One region of the Longispora urticae genome, then DNA from elsewhere that is predicted to be linked to it. Evidence: riboswitches for the same ligand, from Rfam matches in the RefSeq annotation. Region 1 holds a riboswitch; each other region holds the start of a gene.
The links. Region 1 has a riboswitch for cobalamin ahead of PT931_RS21235 (CbtB domain-containing protein). Riboswitches for the same ligand answer to the same signal wherever they lie in the genome.

Region 1 (3,154 bases):
ACCGGATGATGAGCCGCCCCGGGCCGGCCCCGGCCTCCCCGACCTGGCTGCTGCCCGTCGTCGCCCCGATGGTCTCCGCGTCGACCGGCGCGCTCCTCGTACCGCACCTGCCCGCCGGCCAACCCCGCCTCGACCTGCTGCTCGCCTGCTACGCCCTGTTCGGGGTCAGCCTCGTCGCCACGCTCGCGATCCTGCCGCAGATCTGGGCCCGGCTGGTCCGGGAACCGCTGGCCGCCGCGGCCGTCCCGACCCTGTGGATCGTGCTCGGCCCGCTCGGCCAGTCCGTGACCGCCGCGAACCTGCTGGGCGACGCCGCGCACACCGCCGTGGCCGGCCCGACGGCGCACGCACTGGAGCTCTCCGGCCTGCTCTACGGCGTACCCGTCTTCGGCTTCGCCCTGCTCTGGATCGTGCTCTCCGGCCTGCTCACGGCGCGCGCGGCCCGGGCGGGACTGCCGTTCACGATGACGTGGTGGAGCTTCACGTTCCCGGTGGGGACCTGCGTGACGGCCGCGACGGGGCTGGCGCACCGGACCGGCTCCCACGCGTTCGCCGTGCTGGCCGTGGCGTTGTTCGTGCTGCTGGTGGCGGCCTGGGCCACGGTCGCGACCCGCACCGTGCACGCCCTGCTCCGCCCCGGGACACCCTCGGCCGGGACCGTCCCGCAGCCCCGGGTGCTGGAACACTCCCGCTGAAACGGGCGCGGCCCCCGTCAGGGAACCGCGCCCGCGGGCACTGCTCGTACTAGGAGGCCGCGACGGCCTCGGGAGCCTTGGCCCGGGCCGGAACGCGCAGCCCGGTCAGGCCGAGCACCGCGCCCATCCCGATCCACAGGATCACCATCGTGCCCGCCGCCAGGACCCGGAAGTCCCACAGCAGCTTCGGCGACACCTCGATCGCGTCCGGGTTGTTCGGCAGGATCACGAACATCAGCACCAGCGCCAGCACGGGTACCGCCGCGACGACCAGGTGCCGGACCGGGGTGGCCGCGCCCCGGCTGACCAGCCAGGAGTGCAGCAACAGCGCCCCGGCGACGGCGACGAGCCCCATCACCGTGGCGGCGAGCCAGGCGTCGGTCCGACCGTCCACCGTGTCGCCGTTGCCGACCCCGGGCGGGTTCGCCGGGTAGCGCAGGAACGGCAGCAGCCAGACGCCTACCAGGCCGGCCGTGGCGAGCCGCAGCGAACGGCCCCACACGTCGGTGTCGAGGTCGGAGCGGTGCACCAGGAAGTACACGAGGCCGAACAGGGCGCCGAGGGCCAGGCCGACGGCGAGCAGCGCCACCATGAGGCCGAAGTGCTGCTCACCCCGGGTGAACACCTCCTCGCCGACCTCGCCGGCCGCCGCCGAGCGGGCGGACTCGATGTCGACCGCCCGGTCCATGACCGGCTCGGCGACCAGCCGGGCGAACCCGCCCGCGAGCACACCGGCGGCGCCGCCGGCCAGGAGTCCCCGGCCGAGCAGCGACAGTACGGAGGCCATCAGTGGCAGGGGGCGCCGGCGACGTGCCGGGCGTCGTGGGCGAACTCGTGCACGAAGTTGCTGTCGAAGGACAACTTGCCGAGCAGCGGGGCGAGCAGCGCGCCCTGGTCGATGAACACCGCGTACAGCGTGAGCAGCGCGAACACGACCGCCATGGTGACGATGATCCCGTCGCGGACCGGGCGCAGGGCGGCTCCGGTGTCGGCGACGGCACCGGGAGTGGTCAAGGAAGCCATCTGGTACTCCTCCCCGGGGTGTCCCCGCCCCGGTATCGGGAGAACGACGGGTCAGTGTCCTGACTCCCGGATCGTCGTCACCCCTCGGCCTTCCCGCCCGTGGGGCAGTGGCCGCGTACGAGGGAGAACTCCCCGGTCACAGTGGCGGGACCGTCCCGGATTCACACCGGAGTTCCTGCGCACCGTCGTCTCATTGTTAATTTGTGCGCACCCAGCATCGACGCAGAGTGCTCCACAGTCAACCCGAACGTAGTGCTGTTCATCACATCCGAACGTGCGCGGATTCCCGTTCCCGGCCGAGCCTCCGCACGCCGCGCACGGCGAACAGCGCCAGCGCCGACGGCACCCCGACCAGCGTCATCACCATCAGCGTCGGATGCAGCCCGAACGCGTCGGCCGCGGGCCCGGCCAGCGCCATACCGACGGGCATCGATCCCACGGTGACGAGGAGATCGAACGACGTCACCCGCGACAGCGACCCCTCCGGAATGTGGGTCTGCAACGCCGTCTCCCACAACGTGAAGAACAACGACACCGCCACCCCGGTCACGCCCTCCAGCACCGCGATCACCACCAGCGACCCGCCCCCGCCGATGATCAGCGCCTGACACGACGCGACGGTCAGCGCGGCGGCCGCCACCAGCAGCGGACGGGCCGGCCGCCAGCGCAGCGCGATCACGTCGCCCACGATCGACCCGACCCCGAACGCGGCCACCACCACCGCCCAGCCCTTCGCCCCGCCCAGTTCCCGCTCGGCGAGCACCGGACCCAGGACGAAGACCGAGGGCAGGACGACCAGGTGGTACACGGCGGCGGCGGTCAGGGTCGACCACACCCAGGACCGGGTCCGCACCGCGCGGAACCCGTCGCGCAGCTCCGCCAGGAAGTTGCCGGCCTCCTCCACCGTCCCCGCCCGGGGCCGCAACCGGGCCAGGTACACCGCGCTGATCGCGAACGTCAGCGCGTCGACCGCGAGCGCCCCGCCCGGCCCGAACGCCACCACCAGCCCGCCCGCGACCGCCGGCCCCGCCACCAGCCCGGCCGACATCACGAACCCGCGCAGCGCGTTGGCCTCCTGCAACCGCTCCGGCGACACGGTCAGCGGCACGAGCCCGGACATCGCGGGACTGAAGAAGGCGTCGGCGGTACCGAAGATGCCCATCAGCACCACCAGGTGCCACACCCGCGCGTCCCCGGTGAACAGCAGCACCGCGGCCACCACCTGCGTGCCGCACCGCACGATGTCGGACACCAGCATCACCCGGTGCCGGGGCAGCCGGTCCGCCCACACCCCACCGACCAGCGTGAACAGCAGGAACGGCACCGTGGCCGCCGCGATCACCCAGCCCACGTCGGCCGCGCTCCCGCCGATGGACAGCACCGCGAACGGCAACGCCACGAACGTCACCCGGTCACCCAGGCTGGACCAGGCCTGC
Region 2 (3,154 bases), on a different contig from region 1:
CCGCCCGATCTGGCAGCGCGGCGCGCCGGCGGGCGGCACCCTCGGCCCGCCCGACGGCCCCACCTGGGACATCCGCGCCATCGGGGCGGACCGGGTCTGGCGCGACCTCGGGGTACGCGGCGCGGGCACCCTGGTCGGGCACGTCGACACCGGGGCCGACGCCACCCACCCGGCGCTCGCCGACGGCTACCGGGGCGGGCCCGACTCCTGGTACGACCCCTGGTACCACTCCGCGCGGCCCACCGATCTCGACGGCCACGGGACCGGCACCGCCAGCCTCGCGGTCGGCCGGGGCGGGGTCGGCGTGGCCCCCGACGCGCAGTGGATCGGCTGCTCGAACACGGCCCGCAACATGGCCAGCCCCGGGCTGCACCTCGACTGCCTCCAGTTCGTGTTCGCGCCGTTCCCGGCGGGCGGGGACCCGTTCCGGGGCGATCCGGCGCGCGGGGCCAGGATCCTCACCAACTCGTGGGACTGCACGGACGAGGAGGGCTGTGACCCGCAGTCGCTGTACCCGGCGGCCCGGGCCCTGGAGGCCGCCGGGGTGTTCGTGACCGCGGCGGCCGGCAACTCGGGGCCGTTCTGCCGGAGCATCACCGAACCACTGGCCACGTATCCGCAGGTCGTCACGGTGGGGGCCACGAACGAGCAGGACCAGGTCGCGCCGTACTCCAGCCAGGGACCGGTCGGGCCGCTGATCAAACCGGACATTCTCGCTCCGGGTACCGACGTGGTCCTCGCCCGGCCCGGCGGCGGCTACGGCACCGCGTTCGGCACCTCGATGTCGGCGCCGCTCGTGGCGGGGGTGGTGGCCCTGATGTGGTCGGCGAACCCGGCGCTGGTCGGGGACCTGGCCCGGACCCGGCAGATCCTCACCGCCACCGCGCGGCCCACGGAGCCGGCCCCGCCGTCGCATCTGCTCTTCCAGCGCCGTAAATGCGGCAAAGTAGGCAACCCTGGCATTGTGGACGCATATGCAGCGGTGTCGATGGCCAGGGCGGGGACGTGATCCACAACATGCCTGGTTGACACGGGTATGCCGGGCTCGGAACACTGACCCACAGCAGCACCACGTGACCGCGTGGGGAAAGTCCGGTGAAACTCCGGCGCTGACCCGCAACGGTAGAGCCCGAGCACCCGCCGGTCACGTCGCATCCCTCCCGTCGCGGTCTACGGGGTGGCGCCCGGGGCACCGGGATCCATCATGGACCCGGACAGAAAGGCCCCCTCGTGCGCAGAACCCTTCTGGTACCGGTCGCCGCCGTGGCCCTCAGCCTCGGCCTCGCTGCCCCCGCCCAGGCGGCACCCGTCACCAAGGACGCGAACCAGGCCGCGGCCGGGTGGCTCACCACGCAGCTCAAGGACGGCGAGCGCCTGCAGTCCTCCGGTTACGACGACGCCGGGCTGACCATCGACGCGGTCCTCGCCTTCGACGCCGTGGGCGTGGCCGGCGACGCCGCCGCGAAGGCCACCGCGTGGCTGGTCAAGCCGGACAGCGTCGCGAACTACATCGGCGACGGCGCCAAGGAGTCCTACGCGGGCGCGCACGCCAAGCTCGCGCTCCTCGCGCTCGCCCAGGGCAAGGACCCGGAGGCGGTCGGCGGCCGGAAGCTGCTCACCGAGCTGGCCGCGCTCCAGGAGGCTTCGGGCCGCTACTCCGACAGGTCCGAGTACGGCAACTACAGCAACACGTTCAGCCAGTCGCTGGCCGTGATCGCGCTGCAGCGTACCCCCGGGAAGGCCCCCGCCAAGGCCGTGGAGTTCCTGGTCGGCAGCCAGTGCCCCGACGGCGGCTTCCCGCAGGACTTCGCGCAGCCCACGTGCACCGGCAGCGTCGACGCGACCGGGCTGGTCGTGCAGGCCCTGTTCGCCGCCGGGAAGTCCACCGAGGCCGGCAAGGCCCTCGACTGGCTGACCGCCCGCCAGCAGGCCAACGGCGGGTTCACCTCCGGCGCGGCCGTGCCGGACAAGGACAACCCGGTCAACGCCAACAGCACCGGCAACGCCCTGGCCGCCCTGCGCACCGGGCAGCGCACCGCCGCCGCGACCAAGGCCACCACCTACCTGACCGGCCTCCAGATCGGGTGCGCCGGTCCGGCCGACCAGCGCGGCGCGATCACGTTCGACGGCACGTTCACCGCCGGCAAGGCCCCCCGGGCCACGGCCGGCGCGCTGTTCGGCCTCGCGAACGGCTCGCTGAACACGGTCAGCAACAAGGACATCGCGGCCGCCGCGCCGAGCCTGGACTGCACCGTGCCGGCCACCGCCACCCCGACCCCGACCGCCGGCCCGGTCCTGCCCGTCACCGGCTCGCCCGCGTCGCTGCTCGCCTGGGCCGGCGCGGCCATGCTGGCCCTCGGCGCGTGCACCGTGGCCCTGGCCCGGCGTCGGCGCTCGGCGTGACCCTCCGACGACTGCTCGCCGCCGCGGCCCTGGTCGCGGCGGCGGTCGTCGTCCCGGCGGCCCCGGCGCGGGCCGCCTGCTCCGGCGTCACCGTCGTCGTGGACTTCGGCTCCCTGGGCGGCGGCGTCCAGACCCGGTGCGCGGGCGGCGATCCGGGGACCGGCCTCCAGGCACTGGAGTCGGCCGGGTTCGGTTACAGCTTCGTGCCCCGGCAGGCCGGACTGATCTGCCAGCTCAACAGCCGGCCCGACCCGTGCAACGGCGCGCCCAAGGACGCCTACTGGGCCTACTACCACGCCCAGCCGGGCGGTTCGTGGACATACAGCGACGAGGGCGCCGGCAGCTACGACCCGCCGGCCGGCAGCGTCGAGGGCTGGGCGTTCGGCGCGGGCCGCCGCCCCGGCATCGCGCCCCCGGCCGCGCCCGCTCCCCCGCCGCCCCCGGTACCCGTGCCGCCCGCGCCGACCGCCGGCCCCGGGCACCCGCAGCCGGGTGGCACCACCGCACCGGGCCCGCAGTCAGCGGCACCCTCGGCGGGCCCCAGCGCCGCCGCTACCCCGGAGCCCTCGGGGGCGCCGGCCACCGTGCCCGGGTCGAATACCCCCACCCCCGCCGCGGCCACCCCGAAGTCGGAGAAATCCGCCGGGCTCCCCTGGCAGCTGGGCCTGCTCGCGGTCCTCGTCCTCGGCGGGCTCGCGTTCTGGCAGGTCAAGCGTCGCCGTGCCCAGTAGGTTGCACCCCGGCGCGTGGT
Region 3 (3,154 bases), on a different contig from region 1:
GCCCACGGGCGGTACCGCGTAGCCGCGCAACGTCGGCGAGGCCACCACGGGTACCCGCTTGAGCGACAGGTACAGGCTGTACACCTTCTCCTCGATCACGATCTGCTGCACCCGGGCCATCAGCTTGTCCCTGGCCGCCGGGTCGAACGTCTCCGCCAGCTGCCCCGCGAGCCGGGTCAGCTCCGGATCGTCGACCCCGCCGTAGTTGTTGTCGCCGCCCGGGGTGAAGTTCGCGATGATCGGGGTCACCGGGTCGGTCTGGGTCCAGTCGATCGCCCCGTTGCCCATCACCGCCGCGTCCCAGCCGGTGGGGGTCTTCACCGTGGCGGTCACGTCGTCGATCTGGCGGACCTCGACGGTGAACCCGACCGTCTTCAGCTGCGCCTGCACCGCGACCGCGACGGTCTTCGAGTCCGGCTGCTGCGGGTACGTGAGCAGCGTGAACGCCAACGGTGTGCCGCCCTTCGCCCGGGTACCGTCGGCGTCCTTCGCCCAGCCGGCCGCGTCGAGGAGCCGGTCCGCCTTCGCCGCGTCGAACGTCTGGTTGCGCGCCGCGTACGGCAGGAACGCCGGGTAGAAGCCGACCGACGTGTCGTACAGCCCGTTCATGACCTGGGTGGCGAGCTGGCCGTAGTCGATCGCGTGCGACAGCGCCCTGCGGACCTCCACGTCGGCCAGCGGGCCGGTGCGCGGGTTGAGCACCAGCTGGAAACCCTCTGCGGCGGTACCGGCCGCCTGGTTGAGGAACACCGCGTCCGCCCGGCCCCGCAGTTCCCGGGCGGCGGACGTCGGCGGGTACAGCGCCAGGTCGGCCTCCCCGTGCTGCACGGCCAGGATCCGGGCCTGCGCGTCGGGGATGAACCGGACGGTCAGCCTCTCCAACTTCGGCGCCGACACCGTGTACCCGGGGGTCGGCGTCATCGTCATCGCCTCCGAGGTCAGCCCGGTGACCGTGTACGGCCCCGACCAGATCCTCGCCGCGATCAGCTCGGCCGGCTTCCCCTTCACCGGCAGGTACCCGGCGTGGTCGAAGATCGGGAACATCGACTCGTGGGCGAGCAGGCTCGGCACGTACGACGTCGGCTTGACCGTGGTGAGCGTGACCGTCAACGGCCCGTCCGCCTTCACGGTCGCCCCCGGCAGCATCGGCTTCACCGAACTGTTGTCGGTCAGGCTGAACGTCATCGCGGCGGCGAGCGCGGCCCCGTCGAGCGGCTTGCCGTTCTGGAAGGTCAGGTTCGGCCGCAGCTTCAGGGTCCACGCCGTCGGACCCGCCTGGGCCGGCGCCGACTCCAGCAGCCACGGGACCAGTTTGCCCCCGGCGACCGGCTTCATCAGCAGCGCGCCGAACCCGAACTCCGGCGCCCAGAACCCGCTCTCCAGCGGATCGAGATCCTTGACCGCGAAACTCGTCGCGATCGTCAACGTCGTGACCTTGCCGTCCGCCGGCTTGTCGGTCGACGTACCCGTGCAGGCCGAGGCCCCCAGGGCCAGCCCGAGCACGGCGATCAGAAGCCTGCTTCCACTGCCTGTCCGCATTGCCGCTCTCCCTCGCGAGATCCGACGCAAGCCGGGTCGGCGGGAGACCACGCGTGAACCGGCCCAGGGCGCGGCACGGCGTCGGCGAGGCCCCTCCCACGAGACCCGGAACCGGCACGCGCGTTGGGCGCGTGCACCGACGGCAGATATTCGGACTCGTGGGCGGTGCGCCGACAGACGCTGCCTAGTGGCCGTCGCTTCCCAGGACGTGGCGTCCCAGTGCTGTTGACGGCGGTCGTTCCCACATACCGCTGCGGGGCAGTCCCGGATTCACACCGGGTTCCCTGTTGCCACGCCACCGCCGTGCGGGAGGGGGCGTACCGTTGGCGAGCAGGAGCATACACACCCCGCCCCGACCGGGATAGCGAGTGACTCACACCCGTCACCTCTTGCGGAGTGTCCGTCACTGTCCGCAATGCTCTGCACGGCCCGGGGCGCCTTCCGCGCGGCGCCGTGCCATCAGTGTCCTGGGGCGACCACGCGCGTCGCGGCCTCGTAACCGGCCAGGGGCAGGACCACCTGGGCGTGGCAGCCCCGCGCGCCGCACTCGCACGCGAAGGGATAGCCGGTCGGCGCCACGGGCGGGACGTGCGCCGTACCCAGCCAGGTCCGGATGTTGTCGGCCACCACACCGTTCTCCCAGCGCCGCGCCGCCCGGACGTCGGCCGGGTCGACCTCGGGCCCGACGACAGCGGGCAGCGCGTCCTCGACGGCGACCAGGACCGCCTCGACCGGCAGGGTGCCGTCGACCGGAACGACCGGGAAGCCGCGCGCGGCGGCCAGCTCGACCACCCGTTGCCCGTGGAGCCGGTCCTTCTCGATCCGGTTCTCCAGCGCCTGCCGGGCGTCGGCGGTCGGCGGCAGCGGCCGGCGTTCCAGCACCGAGCGTTGGAACGGGGCCGTGGAGACGAGGAACACGGCCGCGTCGCCGTCCGGCACCAGGTCCGGCAGCACCTGCGGCCCCTCGACGACCACGGGCGGCGACGGTGGCAGGGCGGCCAGGTCGGCGAGAACCAGCGGCCAGCGCTTGCGGGCCAGCGCCTCGAACTCGGCCGCCTGCTCGACCGGGGTCAGCCCGAGCCACTGGTCGTCGGGGCTGCGCTCCGGCTCCGGCAACCGGGCCTCGTGGCTGTGCCAGAACGCGTCCACGGGGAACACCCGCAGGCCGTGTCGGCCGGCGAGGATCCGGGTCAGTGTCGTCTTCCCCGAGCCGGTGCCGCCGCCGATCCAGACCGTGACCATGTCCGCCACAGTACCGACACTCCCCGGTCCGGGCGCACCCCCAGGAAGCGAGGATGTCCCAGTGAGGCCGGAGGGCGTACACCCTCCGGCCCGGCGTCCGTCAGCGCGGCTTGAGCGCCCGCAGCACCTCCGGCACCTCCCCGGGACACAGCACCCCGAGCCGCCGCGTCGACCGCGTCAACGCCACATACAGATCGTTGTGCCCGCGCGGCGACTCGTCCAGGATCGCCTGCGGATCCACGATCAGCACGGAGTCGAACTCCAAACCCTTCGCGTCGCGCACGGTCAGCACCTGGTCCCGGCCGCCGACGGCCCGCAGCTCGGCCCGGCTCTCGGGCACGATCACCCCGACCCGGCCGTGCGCACCCTCCTC

Region 2: another riboswitch for cobalamin. It lies ahead of PT931_RS13940 (LPXTG cell wall anchor domain-containing protein); the one in region 1 lies ahead of PT931_RS21235 (CbtB domain-containing protein).
Region 3: another riboswitch for cobalamin. It lies ahead of PT931_RS25525 (ABC transporter substrate-binding protein); the one in region 1 lies ahead of PT931_RS21235 (CbtB domain-containing protein).

Annotation. Positions count from the first base shown of each region.
Region 1 covers NZ_JAQZSH010000031.1:7,299-10,452, forward strand. The annotation lists gene PT931_RS21225 (TDT family transporter) at 1-695, shown strand, start outside; gene PT931_RS21230 (CbtA family protein) at 745-1,482, opposite strand; gene PT931_RS21235 (CbtB domain-containing protein) at 1,482-1,718, opposite strand; cobalamin riboswitch at 1,751-1,948, opposite strand; gene PT931_RS21240 (MFS transporter) at 1,981-3,154, opposite strand, start outside.
Region 2 covers NZ_JAQZSH010000022.1:269,558-272,711, reverse strand. The annotation lists gene PT931_RS13945 (S8 family serine peptidase) at 1-1,009, shown strand, start outside; adenosylcobalamin-variant (AdoCbl-variant) riboswitch at 1,075-1,147, shown strand; gene PT931_RS13940 (LPXTG cell wall anchor domain-containing protein) at 1,231-2,403, shown strand; gene PT931_RS13935 (hypothetical protein) at 2,400-3,134, shown strand; gene PT931_RS13930 (CbiQ family ECF transporter T component) at 3,124-3,154, shown strand, end outside.
Region 3 covers NZ_JAQZSH010000036.1:18,038-21,191, forward strand. The annotation lists gene PT931_RS25525 (ABC transporter substrate-binding protein) at 1-1,539, opposite strand, end outside; cobalamin riboswitch at 1,664-1,879, opposite strand; gene PT931_RS25530 (hypothetical protein) at 1,999-2,781, opposite strand; gene PT931_RS25535 (HelD family protein) at 2,882-3,154, opposite strand, start outside.